2 regions of the Thalassotalea castellviae genome follow, and region 1 is predicted to be linked to the other one. Evidence: predicted binding sites of a transcription regulator. Region 1 holds the regulator's gene; the other holds the start of a gene.
The links. The regulator FliA, encoded in region 1, starts transcription of late flagellar genes. The targets are predictions, from matches to a motif close to CTAAAGNTNNNNNNNNNNNNGCCGATA.
Positions count from the first base shown of each region.

Region 2: a site for FliA is predicted at 3,398-3,424, ahead of RM573_RS00050 (cytoplasmic protein). Genes of this name have one in related genera too.

Region 1 is NZ_JAVRIF010000002.1:158,822-164,386, forward strand. It holds gene RM573_RS04420 (chemotaxis protein CheA) at 1-1,848, opposite strand, end outside; gene RM573_RS04425 (protein phosphatase CheZ) at 1,862-2,605, opposite strand; gene cheY (chemotaxis response regulator CheY) at 2,636-3,019, opposite strand; gene RM573_RS04435 (RNA polymerase sigma factor FliA) at 3,083-3,802, opposite strand; gene RM573_RS04440 (MinD/ParA family protein) at 3,821-4,663, opposite strand; gene flhF (flagellar biosynthesis GTPase FlhF) at 4,706-5,565, opposite strand, start outside.
Region 2 is NZ_JAVRIF010000001.1:8,982-14,546, forward strand. It holds gene gndA (NADP-dependent phosphogluconate dehydrogenase) at 1-542, shown strand, start outside; gene msrB (peptide-methionine (R)-S-oxide reductase MsrB) at 544-924, shown strand; gene RM573_RS00040 (DUF2989 domain-containing protein) at 944-1,747, opposite strand; gene RM573_RS00045 (glyceraldehyde-3-phosphate dehydrogenase) at 1,901-3,349, shown strand; gene RM573_RS00050 (cytoplasmic protein) at 3,493-3,693, shown strand; gene RM573_RS00055 (TusE/DsrC/DsvC family sulfur relay protein) at 3,705-4,037, opposite strand; gene tusB (sulfurtransferase complex subunit TusB) at 4,037-4,330, opposite strand; gene tusC (sulfurtransferase complex subunit TusC) at 4,333-4,704, opposite strand; gene tusD (sulfurtransferase complex subunit TusD) at 4,704-5,078, opposite strand; gene RM573_RS00075 (Bax inhibitor-1/YccA family protein) at 5,157-5,565, opposite strand, start outside.

The DNA of each region.
Region 1 (5,565 bases):
TTTATCATCACAGCCTTTCACTAACCATTGATCTAAATAAAACAATGGAATAGCTTTTTCTCGAACAATAATGGTTAATTGACCATCAACTAAATTAGTATTGGTTAAATCTAAATGGAATATTTCATTCACTCCAGCGAGCGGTAAAGCAAAAGTTTGCTCGCCAACAACCACCATCAAAGTAGGTAAAATCGCTAACGTTAATGGAACTTTAATCTCTAAAACCGTACCTACACCCATTTCAGAGTCAATATTTACAGTACCGTTTAATTGGGTGATTTTTGTTTTAACCACATCCATACCAACGCCACGACCAGAAACTTCTGAAATTTCTGTTTTCGTTGAAAAGCCAGGGGCAAAAATTAGATTAAACGCATCTGAGTCTGACATTCTATTGGCAGCATCGGCATCTAAAACGCCCCTTTCAATAGCAATTTCTTTTAATTTCTCAGCATTCATGCCGGCACCGTCATCTCTTATGGTTAATAAGATATGATCACCTTCCTGCGATGCTGATAACACAACTGTCCCTTCTCGAGGTTTACCAGTAGCTTCTCTTCGATCGGGCTCTTCAATACCATGATCAACAGAGTTTCTAACTAAATGCACTAATGGATCCGCTAAAGCCTCCACTAAGTTTTTATCTAAATCGGTTTCTTCACCTTCGAGAATTAATTTAATTTCTTTATTTAAACTTCTCGCTAAATCACGTACAACGCGCGGAAAACGTCCAAAGACCTTTTTAATCGGTTGCATACGAGTTTTCATTACAGCCCCTTGAAGGTCTGTAGTAACAGCATCTAAATTTGAAACCGCTTTAGTTAAGTCTTCGTCTTCTTTGGTCATTCCTAAACTAGTTAAGCGATTTCTCACTAACACCAGTTCACCTACCATATTCATAATTTGGTCTAGACGTTGAGTATCAACACGAACCGTTGTTTCGCCCTGTGGTGCAGCTGGAGCAGCTTTTTTATCTGCGGCTTTTTTAGCTGGCGCTTTTGCCGGAGCTGGTTTAGCTGCCGGAGCTGGTTTTGCTGCTGGGGTTGGTTTTGCTGCTACAGGTTTTTCAACTGGCTTAGGGGCAGATGGTTTTGTCGTATTTTGCGGAGCTTTACCTTGACCATGCAATTCATCAAGTAAGCTTTCAAACTCATCATCATCAATTTCATTAGAAGACTTTGCCGGCGTGTTTTTACTCTCAATATCAGGAGAAAATGCGCCTTGGCCATGTAATTCATCAAGTAAATTTTCAAACTCATCGTCTGAAATTTCATTACTATCGCTTGAAACTGGTGTAGGTTTTGCAGCAGAAGCAGTCGGAGAGCCGCCATGTAATTCATCTAAAAGACGTTCAAATTCATCTTCGCTCATTTCATCATTTGAGGAAGAGTCGGCAACTGCTGGTGTTTCAACTTCTGCCACAGGTTCTGGCTCACTTGCAGCTTCTGGCTCTGCACCTTCAGGTGTACTTAATCGATGCAATTCTGCAAGTAATTCAGCATCTGCGGCAACTAATTCTTCTCTTGCTTGCACCAAAGCAAACATCTCATTAATCGTATCTAATGCTTGTAAAATAACATCCATTAAATCCGAAGAAACTGAACGTTGACCATTTCGAAGCAAATCGAAAATATTTTCAGCACCATGACAAACATCGACAAGTTCAGTTAAGGCTAAAAATCCCGCGCCACCTTTAACGGTATGAAATCCCCTAAAAATCGCATTGAGTAAATCAGCATTGTCAGGATCATTTTCTAGTTCTACAAGTTGCTCAGATAAACTTTCAAGTATTTCACCAGCTTCGATTAAAAAATCCTGAAGAATTTCTTCATCCGCTTCATAAGACATCCAGCAACTCCTATTAAAAACCTAAACTAGATAAAAGATCATCAACGTCATCTTGGTCAGCGACCACGTCATCTCTTTCTTTTGCATTAACAATTGGACCTTCAACTAGGTTCTCACCTACTTTAGGTTTAGCTGATTCATCAGCCTCACCAGAAGAAATACCAAAGGCTGTTAACATATTAATTAAACTATCTTCAACTTCTCTTACTAAGTCGATAACCTTACGAATCACTTGTCCGGTAAGATCTTGGAAATCTTGCGCCATTAATACATCGGTCATCAATGCATGCATATGTGCAGTATCGCGGTCTGTCGTTTTCAATAACGCATCTATGTCTTTACATAGCACTTTAAACTCGGTCACCGATAAATCATTGTTCATTAATTTATCCCAGAGCGGGTTCACTGCTTTAACTTGCGCTTGAATATTATCAACGACCGGAAAGATTGATTCTACGGCATCCATCGTTTTATTAGCCGCTTCTTCTGTGCGAGTAATAACGTAATTTAGTCGCTCTTTAGCATCTGGAATATCAGCATTAGCAAGATCGTTCAAGCGAGAATCAACTTGAAAATTCATAAGAGAATCATGAAGTTGTCGCGTTAACTTGCCTATTTCAGCAAATAATTCAGTGTTGATAGGATTCTGAATTTCAGCGATTAAGTCGTCCGCTTTATCTTGCTGCCCTGTTTCTATGTATTCAACAAGCATTTTCGCTTGTTCCAAAGAAACATGCACACCATTATCTTTACTCATGCAACATCCTTACCTGACAGAGAGTGCCAATTATCCTAAGCGTTCAAAAATTTTATCAAGCTTAGTTTTTAACGTTGCTGCGGTAAATGGTTTAACAATATAGCCATTAACACCCGCTTGGGCTGCCATAACAATCTGCTCTTTTTTCGCTTCAGCGGTTACCATCAATACAGGTATATGAAGTAACTTTTCATCAGCGCGAATCGCTTTGAGAAGGTCTATACCTTGCATTCCAGGCATGTTCCAATCAGTTACTACAAAATCAAATTCACCTTCTTTAAGCATAGGTAATGCAGTACTACCATCATCAGCTTCTTGAATGTTAGTGAACCCTAAATCACGCAATAAATTTTTAACTATACGTCTCATTGTTGAAAAATCATCAACAACAAGCACTTTCATATTTTTATCCAAGGCACCCTCCAGGGAGATCATTCAAAATTTTTAAATCTAAAAAACTACTGGTATATATTGTACTTAACTTTGCCAAGATTGCATACGAGCTTTTAATCTATGTAATGCTTGACTATGAATTTGACTAACTCTTGATTCACTCACATCGAGAACTTGGCCAATTTCGCGTAAATTCAATTCTTCATCATAGTATAGTGACAGTACTAAAGCTTCTCTCTCGGGTAAAGTAGTAATGCATTCAGAAAGCGCTTTTTTAAAGATAATTTGTTCTATGTCCTCATAGGGGTCATGATTGTTTTTATCTTCAAATGATTGAATGACATCTTCACTCACGCCGAGGTCATCAATTCCTATTATTTTACCCGAACTTACCTCACTAAGAATATGATGGTACTCATTGAGCGAAATATCAAGTTTTTCAGCAACTTCAATATCTGTTACATCACGACCAAGTTGTGCTTCTAATGCTTTTATCGCTTCACTCACCATTCGGCTATTTTTATGAACCGAACGAGGAGTCCAGTCACCGCGGCGTATTTCATCTAACATGGCACCGCGGATCCGTATACCAGCGAAAGTTTCAAAGCTTGCGCCTTTGCTAGAATCGAAATTATTTGCCGCTTCAAGTAAGCCAATCATGCCTGACTGAATAAGGTCATCAACGATGACACTAGAGGGGAGTCTTGCCAATAAGTGATAGGCAATACGTTTGACTAAAACGGTATGCTGTTCAAGCAATGCGCTTTTATCAATGTGAACATTATAAGTATTAGCTTTTACCAAAGTAGTCTACTCTTTTGACTAGTTTTCTAATAACTGCTCAATGAAAAATTCAAGATGGCCAGATGGATGATGGGGAATTGGCCATTTAGTAATTTTACTCGCTAATGCTTTAAAGGCTTTAGCGGCAGGTGAGTCTGGAAACGCCTCAACAATTGCTTGCTGCTTTCTTACTGATTTTCTAATATTTTCATCGAAAGGGATTACGCCAACTAAATCCAAAGCGACATCTAAAAATCGGTCAGATACCTTGGAAAGTTTAGCAAAAAGTTGTTGGCCTTCTTTTGGACTTCTCACCATATTTGCCACAACTTTAAATTTAAAGACATCGTGATCACGACTAAGTAGTTTCATTAATGCGTAACAGTCAGTGATTGACGTTGGTTCATCACACACCACCAATAATACATCTTGTGCGGCACGAGTAAAACTTAGCACCATATCTGATATACCTGCTGCGGTATCAACAACTAACACGTCAAATTGCGTTCGCATATCACTAAAAGCACGAATTAAACCAGCGTGTTCTGACGGGGTTAAATCCACCATAGATTGAGTGCCCGAGGTAGCAGGAATAATATTGATTCCAGCAGGGCCTTTTAAAATAATATCATCAAGCTCACATTCACCTGATAATACATGTGAGAGATTACGTTGAACTCTTAAACCTAGCATTACATCGACATTGGCGAGGCCTAAATCAGCATCTAAGACTAAAACCCTTTTCCCCAATTGCGCCATGGCAATTGACGTATTTAATGAAACATTGGTTTTGCCTACCCCACCTTTACCACCAGAAACTGCTATGACTTTTATTTGATGATTTTCTTGCATTTTTCGTAAGCCACTCGCCTGATCTATCATTAATTTTTTCTCTATTTTGCTCAATATCTGCGTCGATATTGTTTACATACTCACTGCATGACTTGTTGGCATTGGCCGCCATGAATTTTGGCAATTTACTTTTGTTGCTAATCTATCTGCAAGCGTAACTAACTTTTCAGCATTTGCAACTTTAATATCTTCAGGAACTCTTTGTCCATCAGTAAGATAACCTATTGCTAATCCATTTTGAATAGAAGTTGCAATGATTTCGCCAATACTTAGACTTTCATCAAGTTTAGTATAAATAGCACCCGCTAATGGTACTTTTTTAAATCGTTCCACATTTTCTTGCATTACACGCTGTTGCGTATTCGCAGCCAGCACTAAATAATTACGAATTCTAACACGAGAATTTGCCATTAATGCGGTTAAATGTTCAGAAAGACGCATATCTCGTTGCCCCATTCCTGCAGTATCAATTAAAACTAGTTTTTTATCAGCATATTGCTCTAATAGAGTATCTAACGCTTTTGCATCTTTAGCTAGCTTTACTTGGCAACCAATAATACGTCCGTAAGTAGAAAGTTGTTCAAAACCGGCAATTCGATAACTGTCTGTTGAGATCATAGCCACTTTGTCCGCGCCATGAATTTGAGCAAATCTTGCCGCTAATTTAGCGATAGTGGTGGTTTTACCCACCCCGGTAGGTCCCACTAATGAAACCACGCCACCACGATGAATAATATCATTGTTAGTGGTGTTTAATTGTTGAGCTAATAATTCTTTCGCCGTCTCCCAAGCTTGTTCTTCATTATTGTGAACAGGAATTGCGCTTGAGATTTGATCCGCAACTTGATCATTAATGCCAATATTTAATAAACGGTTGACCATCAAGGCTTTGCAAGGATCTTTTTTCGCCATATCTTGCCACATTAACCCTG
Region 2 (5,565 bases), on a different contig from region 1:
CTTTATTATCAGGACCTGAACAAATAACTTTCAGTGCTGAAGAGAAACATGCATTCATTGAAAATTTACATGATGCACTTTATTGCTCTAAGATTTGCGCGTATGCACAAGGTTTTCAGTTAATGAAATTGGCGGAAAAAGAACATGGCTGGCAATTAAATTTTGCTAATATTGCAAAAATCTGGCGTGCTGGTTGTATCATCAGAGCGGCTTTTTTACAATCTATCACCGACGCTTTTCAACGAAATGAAGATCTTGAAAGCCTTATCCTCGATGAGTTTTTCGCTCAACAATTAAGTAAAAATCAAATGTCTTGGCGTAAAGCTATTGCAAAAATTACTTTAATGGGGATCCCCGCAGGCGCATTGTCTTCTTCTTTATCTTATTATGATTCAATGCGAACTGCAGTGTTACCTGCTAATTTATTACAAGGGCAAAGAGATTACTTTGGTGCCCATACATTTGAGCGAGTTGATAAATCAAAAGGTAAAAAATATCATGTACAATGGGGAACGCCTGATAAAAACATGATTGAGATCTAAAATGAGCAACCAAGATGATATTTATAAAGATAAATTAAGTGACGACGCTTATCGCGTTTGTCGCTTAGCTGCTACCGAACAGCCTTTTACCGGTAAATATAATGATCATTGGCTATTGGGTGTTTACCACTGCGCGTGCTGTGAACAACCTTTATTTGAATCAAGCACAAAATTTAATGCCGGCTGTGGTTGGCCTAGCTTTTTTCAGAGTTTAGATGATCGGGTAAAGTATTTACCCGATGACTCCCATGGTATGCAACGTACTGAAATACAGTGTGCTGCATGCGATTCGCATTTAGGTCATGTATTTGATGATGGGCCAAAACCAACGGGTAAACGATATTGTGTTAATTCATTGAGTTTACACTTTCAAGCGAAATAATCTCACTCAAACAACCTCTTTAAAATTTTGGTGCGGTAAACGTTTCACTTAATATTTTATCGAGTGTTGTTTCTGCTACTTTATCTAAAAATTCCACTTTTAAATGGTGAAGTGCGACATAATTATCTAATGTCGTTTGTGAAAGACTGCTGTCATCAGGCATATATAATTGCAATACCCTTAACCAAATATATGATTGTTTTGGTTGCTTTTTATCGGCAAAGATTGATGATAATGATTTAAAAATTTCTGGGTTAATATCATTGCCATCTTTATATAACTCTAACGCATGAAAGAGTAGCTGTAATGTTTTATTTTGATCTCTTTTTATATAATAAGTAGCCAACTCATATTGCGACTCAGGTGTTTCTAATTCGCCTGTACCTTCTAGGGCTAAAAACTTTTCTAAGGCTTGTTCGTTTAAATAACGAGTCCAATGAAAATACAGTAAGCGTGGGTGTTCAGAGCCGCGCGTTTGCTCAGCTATTTCTTCAATCCTTTGGCGAGCTTTCATCATGTTTTCTATTCTACGGGTTTTCTTTTCTTTTAATTTAATATGCTCAATTTTTGAAGCGTGACTGACACATTTATTATAGTTTTCATAAGCAATCAATTGATTAAACTTTTGTAAGTCACCGGCAGTTTTTTTATGTGCTATATTTGCAGCACCAACGGCTATTCTCTCTCTTTTACACCAAGAATCTTCATGAAATTCTCCACAGATCTCCGGGTTTTCTTCACATAATTGTGAAAAACTCGGCCCTGAATCACATCCCGTCATAAGTAATAATGACAAGAGGAGAGTAAATAATAACGTTTGCATATGTGTGCCTAATATTATTGATAAATTTTATGTAACCTATGGCGAAATGTTTTATGTTCCATTACAATACGCACCGCATTTCACTATTGTGAATTCTAACTATAATTTATAATAGTACTTCGTTCAATTGACTGAAATAAAAAGGTTTACGCAATGACTTCTCATCTTGAGGAACAATATCAAACTAGTTGGCAAGAGCGCCAAACATTTGCTGAAAATATGCAGCCAATAATTGGCCAACTTTTTAGAAATAATGGTATCGAAATATCTGTTTATGGTCGTCCTTTAGTGAATGCTTCGGCAATCGATATAATTAAAGCACATAAATCTGTAGCACTTCATGAAGAAAGTAAACTTCGTTTACGCGAAAGTTTCCCGTTCGTTGAAGCATTAAGTAAAATGAATTTAGCTCCCGCTCGAATTGATGTCGGAAAATTAGCTTATCGTTATTTATTTAAAGGCGAAGCAAATGGTCTGTCAATTGAACAATTTTTAGAAAAAGAATTAGTAGACATTGCTAAAACCAACGATTTACTTGAATCGAAAGATATTGTTTTATACGGCTTTGGTCGCATTGGTCGTTTACTCGCGCGTTTATTGATTGAGCGTGCCGGTCCAAGCTCTACCTTAAACTTACGCGCTATTGTAATTCGTCCAGGTCAAGAAGGTGATCTTGCCAAACGTGCAAGTTTATTACGACGTGATTCTGTTCACGGTGCTTTTAACGGTAGTATCACAATTGATGAAGAAAACAATGTCATCAGAGCCAATGGTGCTTTTATCAAAGTAATTTATGCTAAATCTCCGGCTGAAATTGATTACACAGCACATGGTATTAATAACGCATTAGTTGTTGATAACACAGGTATTTGGACTGATGAAGAAGGTTTAGGCCAACACCTTAAATCAAAAGGTGTTGCAAAAGTTTTATTAACAGCTCCTGCCAAAGGTGATATAAAAAACATTGTTTATGGTGTAAACGAAGATATGATTTTAGCAGATGATAAAATCATTTCAGCTGCCAGTTGTACAACCAATGCAATTACGCCTGTTTTAAAAGCGATTAATGATAATTTTGGTATTAAAAACGGTCATGTAGAAACGGTTCACTCTTATACGAATGATCAAAACCTAATTGATAATTACCATAAAGCGCCTCGCCGTGGCAGAAGTGCTCCTTTAAATATGGTGATCAGTACAACAGGTGCTGCAAAAGCTGTGTCTAAAGCATTACCAGAGTTAAAAGGTTTACTAACCGGTAACGCGATACGCGTTCCAACGCCAAATGTATCAATGGCAATTATGAATTTAAACTTAAAAGAAGCGACCGACAAACAATCATTAAATGATTATTTACGTAATATTTCTTTAAATTCTAAATTACAAAACCAAGTAGATTATACTGCTTCAACAGAAATCGTATCAACGGATTTAGTTGGTTCTCGTTATGCAGGTGTGGTTGATTCACAAGCAACAATTGTTGATGGCGACCGTGCAGTATTGTATGTGTGGTATGACAATGAGTTTGGTTATAGTTGTCAGGTGGTAAGAGTGATGCTTGAAATGTCTGGCATTGCAGTACCAACACTGCCTTTGAATTAATTAATTCATCAGTCATACTAAAAAAGGCACATAAAGTGCCTTTTTTTATTCATGTTTTTTATACAAAGGCCGATAAAGTATATTAAGCTATAGCTTAAAGTTACTGATTTTTTATTCAGCACAGCAATTTTTAAGGGTTTTATATGTCAATAACAATCGCATCATCAAGTAATACCAATACCAATATTGATACAGGCCATGCGTTACTTACTGCAAAAAAAGTTCAAGATCAACAAGAGCTTGAAGGTCAGTTAGCGATGAAACTTATTGAAGGGGCGAATGTAGAAGCGGCTAGTTTACCGACAACGGCAAGTAGTGGTCATCATATTAATGTCAAAGTCTAAGCAACTGTCTATTAAATGCAACGAGCGGGTTTAGGTAAACCCGCATATTTTGTTGCTTGTTTAGCCGGCCCTTCAGGAAACAATCGATAAAGGTATCGACTACTTGCTTTTTCCTCGCCAAATTCTGCTTTCATTGCTTTAGTTAACGCTCGTATTGCTGGAGAAGTTTTATAGTTAAGGTAAAACTCTCTGACGAATGTGATCACTTCCCAATGTGCTTGTGTTAATTCAGTATTATCATTTTTGGCAAGTATTTCAGCCAACTCTCTGTGCCAATCAAGATAATTCACTAAATAGCCTTGAGCGTCAGTTTCTATTTCTTTCCCTTTAAATACTATATTCATTATTGCCAGGTTACCGAGTTATCATATTGAAATATTAGTTGATTAAGCTTTGCTAAATTAATACCGTTACTATGGTTTGCTAAGGTTATTCCACGCGCTATAGCGTGTTGTTCAACCACATAGATTTGCTGGCAACTAAGTTGTAATTCTTCAAAAATTTGATGATTAAGAGTGTAACAACCATCATCAATTAAAACGATTGAATCATCCGCTAATAAATTGTCGCGACAAAGCTCAATATCTGTATTTATAAAAGGTGAAAACCTAACTAAATGAAGTGTTTTTTTATTCATCTTTAAAACCTTAACAAGATATCACTGGCCGTTAGTTTAGTTGCAAAATCTTTTTTATCTAATACTTGAACATTATCAATATGGAAACATAAAGGTAATTTACGCTGAGTTAAACTTTCTTTACAAACATAAATATTTTCTAAATCATAAAATTCAAACGCTGAAAATGTTTTAAGAAAATCTTTCATTTGAATCGATTCAGGCTGCTGATTGTTAACTAATTGCCATACACCATCACCTTGAAAAAAGAGATGAGTAACTTGTTCGTATGTGCCCATAATAAGGGCAATATCCAAGGAGTCCTTGGCATTTGCTTGGCCAAAGGGCGATGACGTATTTAAAATAGAAATTGTTTTAGTCGTTGGTTCAGACATTATAATTGCACCACACGATCAGCTTTAAGCGATAATTCTACAAGTTCACCTAACCCAGCAATAGTAAAGCCACTTATTATCAAGCTAGTACACATTGGCTCTTCTGCTTTTATCAAACCATGTTTTTCTGCTGCCGTACTACAAAGATAGAAGGGCACATCATGATCTTTATTTAATTGTTGCCACTTATTATGTAAAGGAAATTCGTCATTGGGTAATGATAAATACTGACTTGCATTTAAAACACCGGATTGATAAAAAAATACACCTAATAGCTCAACACTCTGACTTAGCGCTGTTTCAATAAACTGATAAGCCGTCTGAGTTAAAGGACTCGTGGGTGGGGTGGTAACAATAACCGCCAATTTTTTCATCGAATATATCCAAACAAAATTTAAAAAAAAGCCTCGATAATTCGAGGCTTTTTATTATATCTGATTTTTTAGCAGAGATTAATCATCACCGCCAAATACACCTAATAAATGAAGAAGGTGAACAAAGATGTTATAGATGTTTAAGTATAACGAAACAGTCGCTCTAATGTAGTTTGTTTCACCACCATGAATGATACGACTTGTATCAAATAAAATTAAACCAGACATTATCATAATAATGGCAGCGCTTATCGCAAGAGATAGTGCTGGAATTGCAAAAAAGATATTAGCAATAGAAGCAATAATCGCCACGATTAAGCCAACCATTAAAAAACCACCCATAAATGAGAAGTCTTTTTTACTTGTTAATGCATAACCAGATAAAGCAAAAAATATTAATGCTGTTCCACCTAGTGCTTGCATAATTAATGAAGGACCGCTTGGCATTGCCGCATAATAATTTAACATTGGCCCAAGTGAAGCCCCC